DNA from 3 places in the Jeotgalibaca porci genome. Region 2 is predicted to be linked to each of the others. Evidence: a T-box and tRNA genes for the amino acid it is inferred to sense, from the RefSeq annotation. Region 2 holds a T-box; the other regions hold tRNA genes.
What was found. A T-box is a leader RNA that pairs with one kind of tRNA and senses whether it is charged. The one in region 2 lies ahead of tyrS (tyrosine--tRNA ligase), so its partner is inferred to be a tRNA-Tyr.
Positions count from the first base shown of each region.

Region 1: it has a tRNA-Tyr gene. The T-box ahead of tyrS (tyrosine--tRNA ligase) is inferred to sense a tRNA for this amino acid. The anticodon was not compared.
Region 3: it has a tRNA-Tyr gene. The T-box ahead of tyrS (tyrosine--tRNA ligase) is inferred to sense a tRNA for this amino acid. The anticodon was not compared.

Region 1 covers NZ_CP049889.1:1,213,886-1,216,128, reverse strand. The annotation lists gene G7058_RS06290 (PFL family protein) at 1-337, opposite strand, end outside; gene G7058_RS06285 (ACT domain-containing protein) at 352-621, opposite strand; tRNA gene G7058_RS06280 (tRNA-Leu) at 869-952, opposite strand; tRNA gene G7058_RS06275 (tRNA-Cys) at 991-1,061, opposite strand; tRNA gene G7058_RS06270 (tRNA-Gln) at 1,078-1,148, opposite strand; tRNA gene G7058_RS06265 (tRNA-His) at 1,153-1,228, opposite strand; tRNA gene G7058_RS06260 (tRNA-Trp) at 1,243-1,313, opposite strand; tRNA gene G7058_RS06255 (tRNA-Tyr) at 1,330-1,410, opposite strand; tRNA gene G7058_RS06250 (tRNA-Phe) at 1,412-1,487, opposite strand; tRNA gene G7058_RS06245 (tRNA-Asp) at 1,567-1,639, opposite strand; tRNA gene G7058_RS06240 (tRNA-Val) at 1,642-1,714, opposite strand; tRNA gene G7058_RS06235 (tRNA-Glu) at 1,736-1,807, opposite strand; tRNA gene G7058_RS06230 (tRNA-Ile) at 1,823-1,896, opposite strand; tRNA gene G7058_RS06225 (tRNA-Gly) at 1,905-1,975, opposite strand; tRNA gene G7058_RS06220 (tRNA-Asp) at 1,977-2,052, opposite strand; tRNA gene G7058_RS06215 (tRNA-Met) at 2,115-2,187, opposite strand; tRNA gene G7058_RS06210 (tRNA-Ser) at 2,228-2,243, opposite strand, start outside.
Region 2 covers NZ_CP049889.1:1,615,137-1,617,379, forward strand. The annotation lists gene tyrS (tyrosine--tRNA ligase) at 1-960, opposite strand, end outside; T-box leader at 1,017-1,219, opposite strand; gene G7058_RS08255 (C40 family peptidase) at 1,435-2,243, shown strand, end outside.
Region 3 covers NZ_CP049889.1:628,843-631,085, reverse strand. The annotation lists rRNA gene G7058_RS03310 (23S ribosomal RNA) at 1-60, shown strand, start outside; rRNA gene rrf (5S ribosomal RNA) at 165-280, shown strand; tRNA gene G7058_RS03300 (tRNA-Asn) at 292-365, shown strand; tRNA gene G7058_RS03295 (tRNA-Ser) at 412-498, shown strand; tRNA gene G7058_RS03290 (tRNA-Glu) at 519-590, shown strand; tRNA gene G7058_RS03285 (tRNA-Val) at 618-690, shown strand; tRNA gene G7058_RS03280 (tRNA-Asp) at 693-765, shown strand; tRNA gene G7058_RS03275 (tRNA-Phe) at 844-919, shown strand; tRNA gene G7058_RS03270 (tRNA-Tyr) at 921-1,001, shown strand; tRNA gene G7058_RS03265 (tRNA-Trp) at 1,017-1,087, shown strand; tRNA gene G7058_RS03260 (tRNA-His) at 1,103-1,178, shown strand; tRNA gene G7058_RS03255 (tRNA-Gln) at 1,183-1,253, shown strand; tRNA gene G7058_RS03250 (tRNA-Leu) at 1,351-1,434, shown strand; gene G7058_RS03245 (DUF969 domain-containing protein) at 2,026-2,243, shown strand, end outside.

The DNA of each region.
Region 1 (2,243 bases), 400 kb from region 2:
CGATGAAGTCTACACCGACCTTTTTAGCAGCCGCATCTAATGTTTTCGCAAATTCTACATAGTCAGTGTCAGAAGAAGCGCCAGCCACCAATGAAATAGGTGTTACGGAAATACGTTTGTTCACAATGGGAACACCCAACTCCTGTTCAATTTCACTTGCAACAGCAACTAATCTTTCGGCGTATGTCGTGATTTTATTATAGATTTTCTCACGTGCTTTTTCACCGTCAGAATCCGCACAATCTAAGAGCGATATCCCCATCGTTACTGTGCGGATATCTAACTTATCTTCCGCAATCATTTGAATTGTTTCCAGTATATTTTCTTGTCGGTTCATATCATTTACCTGCCTTATAAGGTATGCATCGCATCAAAAATTGCTTCCGATTGTATGCGAACGACCAATTTTTGTTTCTCTTCAATTTCTTCCATTTCCTTCTGAACTTCAACGATACTATAAGGTGAAGAAGTAAAATCGACTAACAAAATCATTGTGAAATATTCCTCCATCAATGTTTGGGAGATATCCAATATATTTACATCTAAATCTGACAGCTTTGTGCTCACAGAAGCAACAATGCCTTTGTGGTCTTTTCCAGTAACTGTAATAATTGCTTTCACACTATTCATCCTCTTTTCAAAAATCATTTTGAATAGTGTACCACAATATGAAACAGTTCGTTACTAAATATTTTGTATTGTCTCTTGTGGCCAATAAATCCATTCTAATCGACTTAACGTTATTCTATAGGTGAAACTCTTTTCTATCTCTTAAAAAGCATGTTAGGCACTAATATAGCGTTCTAGTAATATACTCAAATACAAAAAAAGCTCAAAACGAATTTACGTTTTGAGCTTTTTTATAAGATACCGGCGGCCGGGGTCGAACCGGCACGCCCTCGCGGGCACTGGATTTTGAGTCCAGCGCGTCTGCCTATTCCGCCACGCCGGCATTACATTATTTTTGCAAATTTTCATCCCTAATGGGAAAGGCGGTAACCGGATTTGAACCGGTGATGAAGGTTTTGCAGACCTGTGCCTTACCACTTGGCTATACCGCCATATAACTTGTATTAACTGGGCTAGCTGGATTCGAACCAACGATGACGGAGTCAAAGTCCGTTGCCTTACCGCTTGGCTATAGCCCAAAAATGGGGCGACTGATGGGAATTGAACCCACGAATGCCGGATCCACAAACCGGTGCGTTAACCACTTCGCCACAATCGCCATAATAATCCAAACAGGGGTAGTAGGAATTGAACCCACACTGACGGTTTTGGAGACCGTAGTTCTACCTTTAAACTATACCCCTATGGATAAAAAATTAATGGAGGGGGGCAGATTCGAACTGCCGAACCCGAAGGAGCGGATTTACAGTCCGCCGCGTTTAGCCACTTCGCTACCCCTCCATGGTGGCCTGGGACGGAATCGAACCGCCGACACCTTGAGCTTCAATCAAGTGCTCTACCAACTGAGCTACCAGGCCAATCTGTGAAACAATACTGTGGACATACGTCCAAGTGAATTATACTTCCTTATGCAGCTATACATTAAGAAGATAATAACGGTCCCGACGGGATTTGAACCCGCGATCTCCTGCGTGACAGGCAGGCATGTTGACCCCTACACCACGGAACCAATGGAGGTTGACGGGATCGAACCGCCGACCCTCTGCTTGTAAGGCAGATGCTCTCCCAGCTGAGCTAAACCTCCATGTACTGTAAAACAAAAATATGACCCGTACGGGACTCGAACCCGTGTTACCGCCGTGAAAGGGCGGTGTCTTAACCGCTTGACCAACGGGCCATGTAAATAAAAAAATGGGCCTAAATGGACTCGAACCATCGACCTCACGCTTATCAGGCGTGCGCTCTAACCAGCTGAGCTATAGGCCCATAAAAAAAGCGGGTGAGGAGAATCGAACTCCCGACAACAGCTTGGAAGGCTGTGGTTTTACCACTAAACTACACCCGCATGGCGGTCCCGACGGGATTTGAACCCGCGATCTCCTGCGTGACAGGCAGGCATGTTGACCCCTACACCACGGAACCGGCATTTAAAAAGTAAATGTGAGCAAATGCTCACGTGTATCATGATGCTATGAACATGATAATTGCGGGGACAGGACTCGAACCTGTGACCTCCGGGTTATGAGCCCGACGAGCTGCCAACTGCTCTACCCCGCGATAATAAAATAATATGTCATATCTCATAAAAAGATAATGAAGGAGGATAAGGGATT
Region 2 (2,243 bases):
CGTAATTTTTAATGCATCTGCCAACGCTTGTTCGCCGTGGACAAATTTTGTCATTTCAGCTGCAAGTGTTTTTTGGGCTTCGCGTTTATGTGGTTCTGTTTCAACTTTTTCAGCCAATGAAGAAATTTCTTCTTGTGAAAGGAATGTAAAGTAGTTCAAGTATTTCACGACATCACGGTCATCTTGGTTTACCCAGAATTGGTAGAATTCGTAAGGCGTTGTCATTTCCGCATCCAACCACACCGCGCCGCCAGCCGTCTTACCGAATTTCGTACCATCCGCTTTCAACATCAACGGAATAGTCAGACCGTATGCTTCTGCTTCCGCGCCTTCTTTTTTACGGATTAATTCCAAACCGGCTGTAATATTTCCCCATTGATCCGCACCACCAACTTGCAATTGCACGTCTAGGTTACGGTATAAGTGGAGGTAATCCATGGATTGCAAAATTTGGTAAGAGAATTCCGTAAATGAAATTCCTGTTTCCAAACGGCTTGCAACGATATCTTTTGCTAACATGGTATTCAGGTTGAAGTTTTTACCGAAATCTCTCAGGAAATCTAACAATGAGAGGTTCTTCGTCCAGTCTAAGTTATTAACGAGACGAATTTCTGAGTCTGACTCGCCAGCTTTGAACAACTTTTGCATTTGTTCTGTAATCTTTTGCGCGTTGTAAGCGACCGTTTCTTCTGATTGTAAAACGCGTTCCTCTGACTTTCCGCTAGGGTCTCCAATTGAACCTGTTGCAGCGCCGATTAAAATGACCGGTTTGTGGCCAGCTAGTTGGAATCTTTTCAGAATCATGAAGGGAATCAAGTGTCCAATATGCATACTTGCACCCGTAGCATCGATTCCACAGTATAAGCCAATACTTTTCTTTTCAATTAACTTCGTTAGTCCTTCAGCGTCCGTCTGTTGATTAATGGCACCGCGCCATTCTAAATCTTCAATAATATTCATGTATATTTGCCTCCGATTTCTATTTTTTTGTATAAAAAAAGTCCCCGACTGTAACAGTCAGGGACGATAATTTACCGTGGTACCACCCAGATTGCATTTCGAAAAAATCGAAATACCTCTTTGCAGGTAACGTCTGCTAAACGCTTGTTTAAGAAAGCTCGGGAGTGTAATTCAGTTCAAGGTCGTACCGATTCTCACCACCATCGGCTCTCTACGAATTCAAAACCTTAATCCTACTGGTTTCCGTCATCACTTTTAATATTTGTATGATTGCAATTATTATAACGAGCGCGCTTGATTCCGTCAACTGTCTAAAGCGCTTTAGGACATAAGTTGGGTTGTGTTACAGATGTGTTACAAAGAAGCTACAAGTTGTCGAAAAACGATTTTTCACAAAGTAACTATGCTATGATTTCATCACTGAGATAAATATAAACTTTAAAATATATATGAAACCGACACGGAGGTACTAACTTGAAGAAGAAACTTGCCACATTATTACTCACAAGTTCATTGCTTGCATCAACGATGATAGCACCTATTGCCGCTTCCGCAGATGAATTACAAAATAAAATTGAACAACAAGAATCTAAATTAGAAGCAATTCAATCTGAAGTTCTATCAGCACAACAAACGTTAACTGCTGTTCAAGCAGAAATTTCTGCTGCAGAATCTCGTTCAAATGAATTACTTGAGTCTCGTATCACAACACAAGACGAAGTAACTACATTGGCTGAAGAAATCGAAAAATTAGAAATTATTATTGAAAAACGTGAAGAGCAATTACAAGAACAAGCCCGTTCTGTACAGGTAAATGGTTCAAACACAAACTACATTAACTTTGTATTTGCTTCTGAATCTTTAACAGATTTAGTTGCACGTGTTGAAGTCGTTACAACAATGGTATCAGCGAACAAATCATTAGTTGAACAACAAATTTCTGATAAAGAAGCTGTTACAGATAAAAAAGTAGCTTCTGAAGAGAAACTTGAAGAAATTATCGGTATGTCAACTGAGCTTGAGCAATTGAAAGCTGATTTACATATTAAAAAAATCGAAGAAGAAAGTGCAATTGCAGCTTTGAATGCTGAACAGTCAACTGTTCAAGCTGACCGCGACAAATTTATTGCACAAAAAGAAGAAGCAGATCGTCGTGCAGCTGAAGAAGCCGCAGCAATCGCAGCAGCAGAAGCGGCAGCTATTGCAGCTGCAGAAGAAGCAGCACGTGTAGCAGCAATCGCAGTAGAAGAAGTAGCAGAAGTTGAAACTGTAGCAACAACATC
Region 3 (2,243 bases), 990 kb from region 2:
GAGTGGAAGTGCAGCGATGTATGGAGCGGACTAGTACTAATCGGTCGAGGACTTAACCAAGATTTAGAATAAAAAAAGCAAGCGATGAATGAGCTTTGGTCAGCTGTTCAGTCGTGTTATGGATTCAGTTTTGAGGGAACGTTGTTCCTTTAATTAAATAATTGTGCGGTGACGATGGCGAGAAGGTCACACCTGTTCCCATCCCGAACACAGAAGTTAAGCTTCTTAGCGCCGATTGTAGTGAAGGGTTTCCCTTTGTGAGAGTAGGACGTTGCCGCGCAGTAATTTTATTCCGCAATAGCTCAGTTGGTAGTAGCGCATGACTGTTAATCATGATGTCGTAGGTTCGAGTCCTACTTGCGGAGTTCTCTTTTTATGAAGAGGGATATGATTGATTATAATAGGTTCTCTGGAGAGTTGTCCGAGTGGCCGAAGGAGCACGGTTGGAAACCGTGTAGGCGGGAAACCGTCTCAAGGGTTCGAATCCCTTACTCTCCGTTCAAAAATATTATTATAATGGCCCGTTGGTCAAGCGGTTAAGACACCGCCCTTTCACGGCGGTAACACGGGTTCGAGTCCCGTACGGGTCATAACAAATTGTATTTATAGAAATACATGGAGGTTTAGCTCAGCTGGGAGAGCATCTGCCTTACAAGCAGAGGGTCGGCGGTTCGATCCCGTCAACCTCCATTGGTTCCGTGGTGTAGGGGTCAACATGCCTGCCTGTCACGCAGGAGATCGCGGGTTCAAATCCCGTCGGGACCGTTTTATCTTCTTAATGTATAGCTGCATAAGGAAGTATAATTCACTTGGACGTATGTCCACAGTGTTGTTTCACAGATTGGCCTGGTAGCTCAGTTGGTAGAGCACTTGATTGAAGCTCAAGGTGTCGGCGGTTCGATTCCGTCCCAGGCCACCATGGAGGGGTAGCGAAGTGGCTAAACGCGGCGGACTGTAAATCCGCTCCTTCGGGTTCGGCAGTTCGAATCTGCCCCCCTCCATTCTTTTTTTGTTTTAGGGGTATAGTATAATGGTAGTACTACGGTCTCCAAAACCGTCAGTGTGGGTTCGAATCCTACTACCCCTGTTTTGGATTATTATGGCGATTGTGGCGAAGTGGTTAACGCACCGGTTTGTGGATCCGGCATTCGTGGGTTCAATTCCCATCAGTCGCCCCATTTTTGGGCTATAGCCAAGCGGTAAGGCAACGGACTTTGACTCCGTCATCGTTGGTTCGAATCCAGCTAGCCCAGTAAGATTATAACGAAGGCACAGCCACCTATTGACTGAACTAAATATTAGTTGAAGTCGTGGGTGCTTTTTTTTCTTAACAATCTTAATATGTAAGATGCCGGCGTGGCGGAATAGGCAGACGCGCTGGACTCAAAATCCAGTGCCCGCGAGGGCGTGCCGGTTCGACCCCGGCCGCCGGTATACTTTAGCACCATCATTTCTTATGAGATGATGGTGCTTTTTTTGTAGTAGTATAGGGTAATATAAGTTTCTGGAGGAACGTCATTCATTGTGTAGACGTGCAAAGGTCAGTTGAAAAGGTCCAACTCTTGCACTATTTACCGCGAAAGCGTGAAAAAGTCAGCTTAAATCAACCAACCTTTGCACGTCGAGTCACCCTAACATAACTCCTCGACTTATTCCACGTGGAAAAAAAGCTTGATTTAACAATCTTTGGACCGGGTGATTCCTTTGTGGACGTGCTTAAATGATGCATAAACGGAGATTGTTAGATAAATAAAATGCTTTTTTTTTAGGTAAAAAGGAAGGAGCCGGCTTTCAGGGAATTACAAAACGCTGAAAGCCGGTAAAATATGAAAAATACCGGCTTTCAGCAAATTCAGAAACCGTGAAAGCCGGTAGAAGAGGTAAGACGCCGCTCTAACTGCTTTCAAACGCAACTTTCATCACCCACACTATAGATTACTGTCCGATAAGGCCTAAGTTTTTCAACATATTCGTATATCTGGTATAATAAGATGATTAAAAATATTATATAAGGAGTGAGAAATAATGGAATGGATACGATTAATTGGTATTGCTATTATTGTCGTTGGTTTTGTTCTAAAGCTTGATACGATTGCTGTTGTTTTAATTGCTGCAATTGTGACCGGGTTAGTATCCGGTATTTCTTTTGTGGAGATTTTAGAAATTTTAGGCTCTGCATTTGTTAATAATCGTCTGGTTACATTATTCTTTTTAACGTTGCCAATGATTGGACTATCTGAACG